2 regions of the Bacillus sp. BC05(2025) genome follow, and region 1 is predicted to be linked to the other one. Evidence: predicted binding sites of a transcription regulator. Region 1 holds the regulator's gene; the other holds the start of a gene.
What was found. Region 1 encodes LexA, which represses DNA repair genes until DNA is damaged. Its sites were predicted from a motif close to CGAACATATGTTCG; they were not measured.
Positions count from the first base shown of each region.

Region 2: the regulator LexA is predicted to act here: its motif matches at 3,748-3,761, upstream of uvrB (excinuclease ABC subunit B).

Region 1 is NZ_JBWYRA010000001.1:1,093,697-1,099,962, reverse strand. It holds gene ACZ76X_RS05730 (methionine gamma-lyase family protein) at 1-16, shown strand, start outside; gene glnR (transcriptional repressor GlnR) at 192-581, shown strand; gene glnA (type I glutamate--ammonia ligase) at 630-1,964, shown strand; gene ACZ76X_RS05715 (PadR family transcriptional regulator) at 2,269-2,592, shown strand; gene ACZ76X_RS05710 (DUF1700 domain-containing protein) at 2,585-3,127, shown strand; gene ACZ76X_RS05705 (DUF4097 family beta strand repeat-containing protein) at 3,128-3,934, shown strand; gene lexA (transcriptional repressor LexA) at 4,022-4,642, opposite strand; gene ACZ76X_RS05695 (YneB family resolvase-like protein) at 4,784-5,440, shown strand; gene ACZ76X_RS05690 (DUF896 domain-containing protein) at 5,486-5,725, shown strand; gene ACZ76X_RS05685 (bifunctional metallophosphatase/5'-nucleotidase) at 5,765-6,266, opposite strand, start outside.
Region 2 is NZ_JBWYRA010000006.1:18,378-24,643, forward strand. It holds gene ACZ76X_RS19000 (LysR family transcriptional regulator) at 1-76, opposite strand, end outside; gene ACZ76X_RS19005 (YeiH family protein) at 229-1,251, shown strand; gene ACZ76X_RS19010 (helix-turn-helix transcriptional regulator) at 1,494-1,691, shown strand; partial or broken gene ACZ76X_RS19015 (ATPase) at 1,748-1,819, shown strand; gene ACZ76X_RS19020 (hypothetical protein) at 1,836-2,063, shown strand; gene ACZ76X_RS19025 (MerR family transcriptional regulator) at 2,164-2,925, shown strand; gene ACZ76X_RS19030 (hypothetical protein) at 2,922-3,542, shown strand; gene uvrB (excinuclease ABC subunit B) at 3,834-5,810, shown strand; gene uvrA (excinuclease ABC subunit UvrA) at 5,816-6,266, shown strand, end outside.

The DNA.
Region 1 (6,266 bases):
ACTAACAATTTCTTAAAGGGAAGCTGTCGATTTCGACAGCTTTTTTCGCATGAAAGTAATGATTTATTTCATTAGAAAAAAGAATGAAAAAATTTTTAAAAAAATCATGTAAGAAAAGCTAACATCTATTGACACTAAACATAACATGGTATAAAATGAGAAGCAGTTAAGGCGAAGGAGGAACTGAAACAATGAAAGAAGATAGACGTTCTGCTCCGCTGTTTCCTATTAGTATTGTTATGGATTTAACACAATTATCTGCACGTCAAATTCGCTACTATGAAGAGCATAATCTTGTTTCTCCAACCCGTACAAAGGGGAATCGTAGATTATTTTCATTTAACGATGTAGATAAGTTGTTAGAGATTAAAGATTTATTAGATCAAGGCTTGAATATGGCTGGTATTAAACAAGTGTTACTAATGAAAGAAAATCAAACAGAAGCAGTGAAAGTAAAAGAAGAAACGAAAGAAATTTCAAAAACTGAGCTTCGCAAAATACTTCGAGACGAACTACAACATACAGGTAGATTTAATCGAACTTCATTGCGACAAGGTGACATTTCAAGGTTTTTTCACTAAAGACAGCTGATTCTGAAGGTGTTTAGAGGGACTAAGGAGGAATTTATAATGGCTAGGTACACAAAAGAAGATATTTTCCGTTTGGCGAAAGAAGAGAATGTAAAGTATATCCGCTTACAATTTACGGATCTTTTAGGAGTAATTAAAAACGTAGAAATTCCAGTGAGCCAATTAACAAAAGCTCTTGATAACAAAATGATGTTTGATGGATCTTCTATTGAAGGTTTCGTACGTATTGAAGAATCTGATATGTACTTATATCCAGATTTAGATACTTGGGTTATCTTCCCTTGGACAGCTGAAAAAGGTAAAGTAGCTCGATTAATCTGTGATATTTACAATGCAGATGGTACTCCATTTGAAGGAGATCCACGTAACAACTTAAAACGTGTATTAAAAGAAATGGAAGCTTTAGGATTCTCAGATTTCAATCTTGGACCAGAGCCAGAATTCTTCCTATTCAAAGTAGATGAAAAAGGAAATCCGACATTAGAATTAAACGATAACGGTGGATACTTCGACCTTGCGCCGATGGATCTAGGGGAAAACTGTCGTCGTGATATCGTTCTTGAACTTGAAGAAATGGGCTTTGAAATTGAAGCGTCTCACCATGAAGTTGCTCCAGGGCAGCACGAAATTGATTTCAAATATGCAAATGCAATTCGCTCATGTGATGACATTCAAACATTCAAACTTGTTGTAAAAACAATTGCTCGAAAACACGGTTTACACGCAACGTTTATGCCAAAACCATTATACGGTGTGAACGGTTCAGGTATGCACTGTAACTTATCGCTATTCAAAAATGGCGAGAACGTATTCTTCGATCAAAATGGTGACTTACAATTAAGTGATGATGCTCGTCACTTCATCGCAGGTATTTTAAAACATGCACCAGCATTTACAGCGGTAGCAAACCCAACTGTAAACTCTTACAAGCGTTTAGTACCTGGATACGAAGCTCCTTGTTACGTAGCATGGTCTGCACAAAACCGTAGCCCATTAGTACGTATCCCTGCATCTCGTGGTATTAGTACACGCGTAGAAGTACGTAGTGTTGACCCAGCTGCAAACCCATATTTAGTAATGGCTACATTATTAGCTGCAGGTCTTGACGGAATTAAAAACAAATTAACTCCACCAGCTGCAGTAGACCGTAACATCTACGTAATGACAAAAGAAGAGCGCGAAGAAGCAGGTATCGTTGACTTACCAGCAACATTAGCGCAAGCTTTAGTTACATTACAATCGAATGAAGTAATTAGTAACGCATTAGGAGATCACTTACTTGAGCACTTCATCGAAGCGAAAGAAATTGAGTGGGATATCTTTAGAACGCAAGTTCACCAATGGGAACGCGATCAGTATATGTCTCTATACTAAGAGAGGGAAAAGCCTTGATGCTACGGTATCAGGGCTTTTTTTATTTGTCCGAAAAAATAGAGGCTTGTGAAATGAATTGGATAGGTGCCCACAAAATGTCCGAAAAAATCATTGTGGATTATTAAGAATACATGCTAAATATGAATGAAAATGTGCAAATTGAAATATGGTGCGGATGTATTTAATTCGAATATTAAGTATTGAAAAGTATAGTACCTTGCAATAAATAATACTAAGTGGTATATTATGGATAATAACAGTACCGTGTATTGAATAGTACTGAAATGAGAAAGGGGGATTGACCTTGAACGTTCAGTTTAAAAAAGGTGTGTTAGAACTGTGTGTACTGGCACTTGTGAAACGTAAAGATTGTTACGGTTATGAACTTGTTCAGCAAATCTCAAATAAATTTTTAATATCGGAAGGGTCAGTGTATCCTTTGTTACGTCGTTTAACGAAAGAAGGATATTTTCAAACGTATTTGAAAGAATCTACGGAGGGGCCACCTCGTAAATATTATCAACTAACTGAGCAAGGGGAAACGCAACTGAATTTGTTAGTAACGGAGTGGCGTGATTTTGTAAAAGGCGTACAAGAAATTATTGAAGGGGTGGAATGGGATGAGTAAAGAACAGTTTCTTAAAGAATTATCAAGTCATCTTAGAAAGTTACCGGAAGAAGAGAGGAAAGATATTTTATTAGATTATGAAGAGCATTTTCAGTTTGGGAAAGAAGAGGGAAAAACTGAGTCAGAAATAATAAAGGGCCTTGGCTCTCCGAAAATAATTGCGAAAGACTTACTTGCGATGTATCGATTTGATGAGATGAAAAAAGATCCATCAACTTCAAATGTGACAAGAGCTGTCATGGCAGCAATTGGACTTAGTTTGTTTAATTTCATAATTGTGTTAGGCCCGTTATTTGCAATTATTGCTTTTATATTTTCCTTTTGGGTCGGTGGGATTGCTAGTGTAGTGACACCATTTTTCATTATTGGAAAAGTATTTATGGGTACTTTTATATGGTTGGATGTATTCGTTAGTATAACGTTTGTTGGAGTAGGTTTGTTGTTATGTATGATCGCTTATTATAGTACGAAGTGGTTTAAAAGGCTATGCGTACGTTATGTCATATGGAACTTCAAAATGATAAAAGGGGAGTAGATGATGAAAAAAATATTGTTAGTAGCAATCGCTTGTATCATTATTGGAGTTATAGGGATTTCACAAACATATGAAAAAGCAGTACAAACTGCAGAAGAAGGAAATAAAGAAGACGTAATTAAAAACGAAACAATAAAAAATATAGAAGTTAAGTTAGATGCTGGGGATATTGTTGTTCAAAAATCTTCTGACTCTTCTTTTTATGTAAAGCAATCAGGGGATGTACGTAAACAAAAGATTCGTATAGCTGAAGATGGTGACACATTAAAAATTATTGGGGAAAGAGAAAAAGGTGATTCATTTGATTTTTCTTTTTACGATTTTAGGTTTCAAACGTCAACAGTGACTATATTTGTACCAGAACGTTCTTACAAAGAGATAAAAGTAAATTCATCCGCTGGACAAATAGAAATGAGTGATGTAAACAGTGAGCATGTAACTGTTGGGACCCTCGCTGGAGAAGTAGATTTGAAACATGTCACGGCAAAAAGTGTGGAAGGATCTTCAAAAGCTGGAGAGCTGAGCTTTAAAAAGGTAATAGGAAAAGTAACTGCGAAAACGGCTAGTGGAGAAGTGCATATTATGGATCATGATCCTAAATATGATGTAGAGGCAAGCTCAACTGCTGGAGATGTAGATATTACTTTATTAGAAAAACCACAAGATGCAGTTATAACTGGGCAAAGTGCAGCTGGCGAAGTGATGATTTTTAATGAAGAAAATAAAAATGTAAAAATTGGAAATGGTAGTAAAAAGATTAGTGGTAAAACAGCAGCTGGCGATGTGACGATTAAAACGCGTTCATAAGAAATAGAATGTATGAAAATCTATCAAAATACAAAAAAGAAGATAATTACCGTATGTAAATAAGGTAATTATCTTCTTTTATTATGTTTAATGTAAATCACGATATACGCCAATTACTTTACCGATAACTGACACTTGTTTTAAAATGATAGGTTCTAATGAAGAGTTTTCCGGTTGTAGACGGAAATGGTCTTTTTCTTTATAGAAACGTTTAACAGTTGCTTCGTTATCTTCTGTTAAAGCAACTACAATTTCACCATTATATGCAGACTGTTGTTGGCGAACAACAACTAAATCTCCATCGAAAATACCAGCTTCAATCATACTATCTCCAGAAATACGTAACATGAACACTTGGTCTGCTCCAGCAACAATGCTAGCTGGAAGTGGGAAGTGATCTTCTACACTTTCAACTGCTGTAATCGGTAATCCGGCAGTAACTTTTCCGACAATTGGAACTTGAATAACAGATTGTGTTTCTGTATCCATTCGATCGTCACCTAAAATTTCAATTGCACGTGGTTTTGTTGGATCGCGTCGAATGTATCCTTTTTCTTCTAATCTTGATAAATGTCCGTGCACTGTAGAACTAGAAGCGAGGCCGACTGCTTGACCGATTTCACGTACGGAAGGTGGATATCCTTTTTCTTGTACTTTTAGCTTAATAAAGTCGAGAATGTCTTGCTGGCGTTTCGTTAACTTTTCCATGTTTTCTAACACCTCGTTTTCTTTCATTTTTCTTATTAATAAGTATAACATGCGAAAAAACATTCTACAAACATAAGTTCGAACAAAAGGCGAATTTATGTTAAACTGGAGGGAAATAATAGTGAGAAAGAGGGGTTCATAATGAATGCAATTATTTATGCGCGTGTGAGTACAACAAAAGAAGCACAAGAAACGTCATTATTACGTCAAAAAGATGAATTATTGCATTTAGCAGAGCGCTATCAAATGAATGTTACTAAGGTGATTGAAGAGCAGGCTAGTGGCTATATAATTGAGCGTGAGGGCATATTAGAAGTGCTAGATACAATTCGAGACGAACAAATTGATGTGCTACTTATACAAGATGAAACGCGCCTTGGTAGAGGGAATGCAAAGATTGCGTTAATGCACTGTTTACATAAAGAAGGAATAAAAGTATATACGCATACGCATAATGGAGAATTGCAATTGTCGGATTCTGATTCAATGGTATTAGATATTATTGGTATTGTTGAAGAGTATCAAAGAAAGATTCATAACTTGAAAATTAAACGTGGTATGCAACGAGCAGTTGAAAAAGGCTATCGTCCAGAAAATAATTTAAAGAACCGTCATTTAAGCGTAGGACGAGAGAAGAAAGAAGTGCCGATTGAGGAAATTGTACGTTTGCGTAAGAGTGAACTTACTTTCGAAGAAATTGCGGCAACGCTTCGCGGCTTTGGTCATAATGTTTCAAAAGCGACTGTACATCGTAGATATGTAGAGTATACAAAGCAATTGCTTGATAAAGAAGAGTAACTATTGTATGATAATAATCAGTTTTGATTAGAAGGGGGATTCGAGATGCTTAGTCACGAACTCGTTGAACGCATTAACTTCTTAGCGAAAAAAGCAAAAGCTGAAGGTTTAACTGAAGAAGAACAACGTGAGCGTCAATCGCTACGTGAACAATATTTAAAAGGATTTCGTCAAAATATGTTAAACGAACTTAAAGGAATTAAAGTCGTTAATGAACAAGGTACTGACGTTACACCGGCGAAATTAAAAGCTTTAAAAAAGCAAGATAATGCAAAATTAAACTAAAAGATGGGCGAAGCCCATCTTTTTTATTTATTATATTCGTTATTTAATAACTTTCCAGTTGTTATTAACCGTTGCTTCTATCTTTTTATTTTTCAAAATATAATTAGCGATCAGTTCAGACATATCTGTTGGTATGTCTTTTATTACGGGCTTATTTTGGAACATAAAGAAGTTTCCTCCGCCGCTTGCGCGATAATTATTCATAACGACGTCATATTCTTCATCCATATTAAGCGGAGCGCCTTTGTATTGTAAAGATTTGACCCTTTCGCCAATAGGTTTGGAAATGTTTAATACGTACGAAATCCCTTCCCACATATCGTAATTATAGTGTTGCGGTTTTGGTTCTAAGAAGGTAGGGTTTACGATGATGGATCCATCTGCATGTAATGTGAAATAAGAAGCTGAGAGTTCTAGGGCATCTTTTATATCCGCTCCAGTTATTCTAATTACTTGTAATGTATTTGGATAAATATAATTAGAAACGATGTCACGCATTGTTACATGTTCCGGGAAACCTGGAGATGTATTATGGAACAAG
Region 2 (6,266 bases), on a different contig from region 1:
TTAATAATTCTGCTGCACGGGAGAAGTGTTTCTGTTCCACGACAGTAACGAAAATTTTTAAAATATCTACGTTCATGTAATGAGCTCCTCTCGTTTTTCTTTCATCTTATCATAAATATTTCTGATGATAGAGATTCAATATTGATATTAAACTTATTATAGAAACTCTCTTATAATGTAAGTAGATAGAACATGCATGTTCCAATACGATTATTGGAGTGGTACAAAGTGGAACAAACACTTGTTATACAAAAGAAGAAGCGTTTTGGATTTTCGCAAGGAATTGGAATTACACTATTAATTGCAATTGCGGCGAAATATTTAGCAGAGCTTCCATTTTTAAATATTATGGGACAATTAGTAATTGCTATTCTAATTGGGATGGTTTGGCGTGCGGCAATTGGAGTTCCTCATGATGCAATTGCAGGGACAAACTTTGCGAGTAAGAAGTTGCTTCGCTTCGGGATCATCTTACTTGGAATGCGATTAAATCTTGTTGATATTGCGAAGGCAGGGCCGAAAGTATTGGTCATCGCAGCGGTTGTTATTACATTTACGATTTTCGTTGTATACGGACTAACGAAAGTATTTAAGGTAGAGAAGAAGCTTGGAATTTTAACAGCATGCGGGACGGCAATTTGCGGGGCGGCTGCTGTCGTGGCAATTGCACCGCAAGTGAAAGCGAAGGATGAGGAAACGGCAGTTGGCGCAGCGATTATTGCAATTTTAGGTACAATATTTACACTTATTTATACGCTATTATACCCAGTGCTTGGCTTCTCGCCGTACGGCTACGGTGTATTCTCAGGTGCGACGCTGCATGAAATCGCTCATGTCATCGCAGCTGCAGCGCCAGGAGGAAGCACGGCTGTAGACATCGCAGTTATTGTGAAGTTAACGCGCGTTGCAATGCTTGTGCCAGTAGCGATTTTAATTGGATTATGGTTCGGTAAGAGCGAAGGTAGCGAGGAAAAAAGATCGTGGCGTGACCTTCCGATTCCGTGGTTCATCTTCGGATTTTTAGCGATGAGTGCAGTGCATTCGCTCGGTATTATCCCAGAAGTTGTTGCCGGATACATTGTTGTCATTGCTTATATGCTCATCGCAATGGCGATGGCGGGGCTTGGTTTAAATGTAGAGTTTAAAACGTTCCGTAAGTTAGGAAGCAAAGCATTCGTGGCGGGGCTGATCGGTTCAGTTTTCCTTGCTATTCTTGGATACGTTCTTGTATATGCGTTAAGGTTTATGTAGTAGGGCGGAGAAGCTGTTCCCATAGGTATTTGGGAACAGCTTTTTCTTATGATTATAGGGCTACGGATGTCGGTAAGTCGATATATTAAAAAATCGCTGATATAAATTAAATGACTCTTGTACTTTGGTAGAGAAGATGTTCAGTGAAATGTATTTTTAAAATTTGTAAAGATATCTTTACTTTGAAATGGAAAATATTTATAATTAGAGTAAAGATATCTTTACTTTTGAAGGTGGAGCCTATGGGTGTGAAAAATACAATAAAAGAGTTAAGAAAGCAAAATCATATAACGCAAGTTGAAATGGCAAAGGCGATGCAGGTGACGCGGCAGACGATTGTGGCGATTGAAAACCATCATTATAACCCGAGTCTAGAATTATCGTTAAAAATCGCTAAATATTTTGGAATGAAGGTGGAGGAAATATTTACGCTAGAGTAAGGGGAGAAAAAATAAATGATAAGTTTGAGAGATTTCAATTAGATTATACGTTTAAATATATAGGGATTGGTTTTGGTTTATTAATAAGTGTGGCATCGACGAGTGTATTAGCAACAAGGAATAGATAGAAAAAGGGGAACTGGGATGGGATTACCGGTATTATGTGTCGCTACGGCTATTTTTGCTTTGTTTTGGGGAATGCAGAATTTCTCTCGTAATCCAGTACCAAGTATTTGTATTATGCTTGGCACTGTAGGTTTATCATATTATTTATTAGTGTCAGCTCATTATCATAAAACAGCAACGAGTGTTGTCGTTGGAGCACTTATTTTATTTTGTGGGCGCGCTGTACAAAAAGGATTATTTCCGTAAAAGCTGTTTATACGAAGAGTATAAACAGCTTTTTGTATTTTTTTAACAAAAGTATTGAAAGTGACGTTACGTCATCTTTTATAATGAAGGGGAAGAGGTGATGGTAGTGATTTCAATACAACAATTGACGAAAGAAACAGGGGTAACAGTACGTACATTACGTTATTATGATCAAATAGATTTATTAAAGCCGAGCGGGAAAACAGAAGGCGGTCATCGTTTATATAGTGAAGCTGACGTAATACGTCTCCAACAAATTTTATTTTTAAAGGAAATGGGATTTTCATTAAAAGAGTCTGCGAATATGTTAGTAAAAGGTGAACTTAACTTAAAGGATTCGCTTGAAAAACAACTTCGATTTGTACAGGAAGAACAAAAGAAATTCAATCGAATGGAGCGCGTTTTACAAGCAGTTGTTTATTCGGTAGATGTGGAGGGAGAGCTCGATTGGAAAGTTATGTTTGAACTGATCCAGCTTTCGAAACAGTCTTCTCGTATACGTGAAATATTTCAAAATGAAGTATTTTCAAAGGAAGAACAAAAATTACTTCATAATTTGCCAAATATGAGTGAAGAAGATCCGAATGTTTTAGAATGGGTAGATTTATTAAAGCAATTACGCACTTTTATGAAAGACGGTAAAGAAGCCGCAAGTGATGAGGTGCAAGGGGCAACGAAGAGATTAATGCAGAAGTGTTTAGAAATGGCCAATGGTGATGAAGCATTTTTAGATAAGTTATGGGAAGTTAGAAAATCGAAGGAAGATTCACAGAAAATGAGCATGTATCCAATTGAAGAAGAACTTTTATTATATATGGATGAAGCTTTTCGTATATATGATGAAAAGGAGAAGGATAAATGAGTATACTTGCAGAATATCGTTGGTATTTTTTAATTGGGGCAGAGATTGTATTTTGGTTATCAGCTATCGGTTTCTTTTTACTCCGCTACGGATTCCGTTTGAAGAAGGCAAGCTTTATTATGGGGATTGTACTCCTCATAAATGAAGTGTTTATTTTAACCGTAGGGGTAGTGGATTATTATCAAACAGGAAAGTTCTCTAACTTTCAAATCATTACGGTAATTATTTTATTGTATGCAGTTTTCTACGGGAAAAAGGATTTGAAGAAGCTTGATATATTTGCGCAAAAGCTAGTTGCGAAATGGCGGAATGAACCAGCGCCAATTATGGAAGAACACGTAGAATTAACAGGTATGGCTTATGCGAAGCAGGAAATAAAAAATTGGGTATTACATCTTGTTTTATTCGTTGTTGTGCATATTTTCTTTTTCTTTCTGTACGGTTTTGTCCCGTTTGAACAATGGCATAATTGGTTAGAAACGGGGATTGTTTTAAATGAAAAAGCAAGTCGTGTTAGCCAAGTTTGGGCGATTATACTTTTAGTGGATACAGTTATTTCATTTTCATATGTTCTTTTCCCGAAGAAGGAAAAAGGAAAAGAGAAGCTACTTTCGTAGAGGAAAGTAGCTTTTTTAGTATACCAATAGTTTGTATAGGAGAGGATGACAGTAGGAAAAAGAGCTAGTTTTATATGTCTATTTGAAATGCATTAGGTTTTTAATTAGTGTGTTGTTTACTTTCTGTTCATGTGGGAGAAGGTTTGATAAGGAAGGAAGTGTTCTCTCCTTCCTTTTTCTATGTATATATTGTCGAAAACTTTACCGAATATCTGTTCGTTTTTTTAGGTTTTTTATGGGCATTCGTGGTAAAATAATAATACAGATTTTTTATGAGGAGGTCGGATTTTCTTGGAACGTCAATTTGAAATTGTCTCAGCGTATTCCCCACAAGGTGATCAGCCGGTAGCTATAGAGAAGCTTGTAGAGGGAATTAATAGTGGAAAGAAAAAGCAAGTGTTGCTTGGAGCGACAGGAACGGGTAAGACATTTACGATTTCAAATGTCATTAAAGAAGTGCAGAAGCCAACACTTGTCATGGCTCATAATAAAACATTAGCAGGACAGTTATATAGTGAGTTGAAAGACTTTTTTCCGAATAATGCAGTTGAATATTTTGTTAGTTATTACGATTATTATCAGCCAGAAGCATATGTGCCGCAAACAGATACGTTTATTGAAAAAGATGCGCAAATTAATGATGAAATTGATAAATTGCGTCACTCAGCAACGTCCGCATTATTTGAACGGGACGATGTAATTATCGTTGCGAGTGTTTCGTGTATATATGGTTTAGGTTCTCCGCAAGAATACCGTGAGTTAGTTGTTTCACTTCGAGTTGGTATGGAAAAGGACCGCAATCAATTGCTTCGTGAACTTGTTGATGTACAGTATGGACGTAATGATATTGATTTCAAGCGTGGTACATTCCGCGTGCGCGGAGATGTAGTTGAAATCTTCCCGGCATCACTTGACGAGCATTGTATTCGAATTGAGTTTTTCGGTGATGAAATCGATCGTATTCGTGAAGTAAATGCGTTAACAGGTGAAGTATTAGCAGAACGTGATCATGTAGCAATCTTCCCAGCATCTCACTTCGTTACACGTGAAGAAAAGATGAAGGTCGCTATTGAAAATATAGAAAAAGAATTAGAAGAACGTTTAAAGGAATTAAATGATAATGGCAAATTGTTAGAAGCGCAGCGTATAGAACAACGTACACGTTATGATTTAGAAATGATGCGCGAGATGGGCTTTTGTTCAGGGATTGAAAACTATTCCCGCCATTTAACACTTCGTCCAGCGGGTGCAACGCCGTATACGCTATTAGACTATTTCCCGAAAGATTTCTTAATCGTTATGGATGAGTCACACGTATCAGTACCGCAAGTAAGAGCGATGTATAACGGGGACCAAGCACGTAAACAAGTGCTTGTAGATCATGGATTCCGTCTGCCATCAGCTTTAGATAATAGACCGCTTACGTTTGATGAGTTTGAGGAGAAAACGAATCAAGTGATTTACGTTTCAGCAACGCCGGGACCGTACGAATTAGAGCAGTCGCCAGAAGTAATAGAACAAATTATTCGTCCAACAGGACTTTTAGATCCACCTATTGATATACGACCAATTGAAGGGCAAATTGACGATTTATTAGGAGAGATTCAAGATCGCATTGCAAAAAATGAACGTGTATTAATTACGACTTTAACGAAGAAGATGTCAGAGGATTTAACGGATTACTTAAAAGATGTAGGAATTAAAGTGAACTATCTTCACTCTGAAGTTAAAACGTTAGAACGTATTGAAATTATCCGTGATCTTCGCCTCGGTAAGTTTGATGTTCTTGTCGGTATTAACTTATTGCGAGAAGGATTAGATATTCCGGAAGTCTCACTTGTCGCTATTTTAGATGCTGATAAGGAAGGATTCTTACGTTCAGAGCGTTCGTTAATCCAAACAATCGGTCGTGCAGCACGTAACGAAAACGGCCGCGTTATTATGTACGCAGATCGTATAACGAGATCGATGGGAATTGCAATTGAAGAAACGAAGCGTCGTCGCACTATACAAGAAGCTTACAATAAAGAGCATGGTATTACGCCGAAAACAATTCAAAAGGGCGTGCGTGATGTGATACGTGCCACGACAGCTGCTGAAGAAACAGAAACATATGAAGCAACGCCAGCTAAGAAGATGACGAAAAAAGAGCGTGAAAAAACAATTGCGAAGATGGAAGCAGAGATGAAAGAAGCAGCAAAAGCGTTAGATTTCGAGCGTGCAGCTGAATTAAGAGATTTACTATTAGAATTAAAAGCGGAAGGGTGAAAAGAGTGAGTAAGAGCAAGGATTTTATTGTTGTAAAAGGTGCTAGGGCACATAACCTAAAAAATATTGATGTAACCATTCCGAGAAATCAGCTTGTTGTTGTGACGGGATTGTCTGGTTCTGGGAAATCATCATTAGCGTTTGATACGATTTATGCAGAAGGGCAGCGCAGATACGTAGAATCGTTATCTGCGTATGCGCGTCAGTTTTTAGGACAAATGGATAAACCGGATGTAGATACGATTGAAGGATTGTCACCAGCGATTTCAATTGATCAAAAAACGACGAGTCGTAATCCGCGTTCAACTGTCGGAACGGTAACGGAGATTTATGATTACTTACGTTTATTATTTGCGCGAATTGGTACGCCGATTTGTCCAAATCATGGCATTGAAATTACATCACAAACAGTGGAACAGATGGTAGACCGTGTTCTTGAATATCCTGAGCGTACGA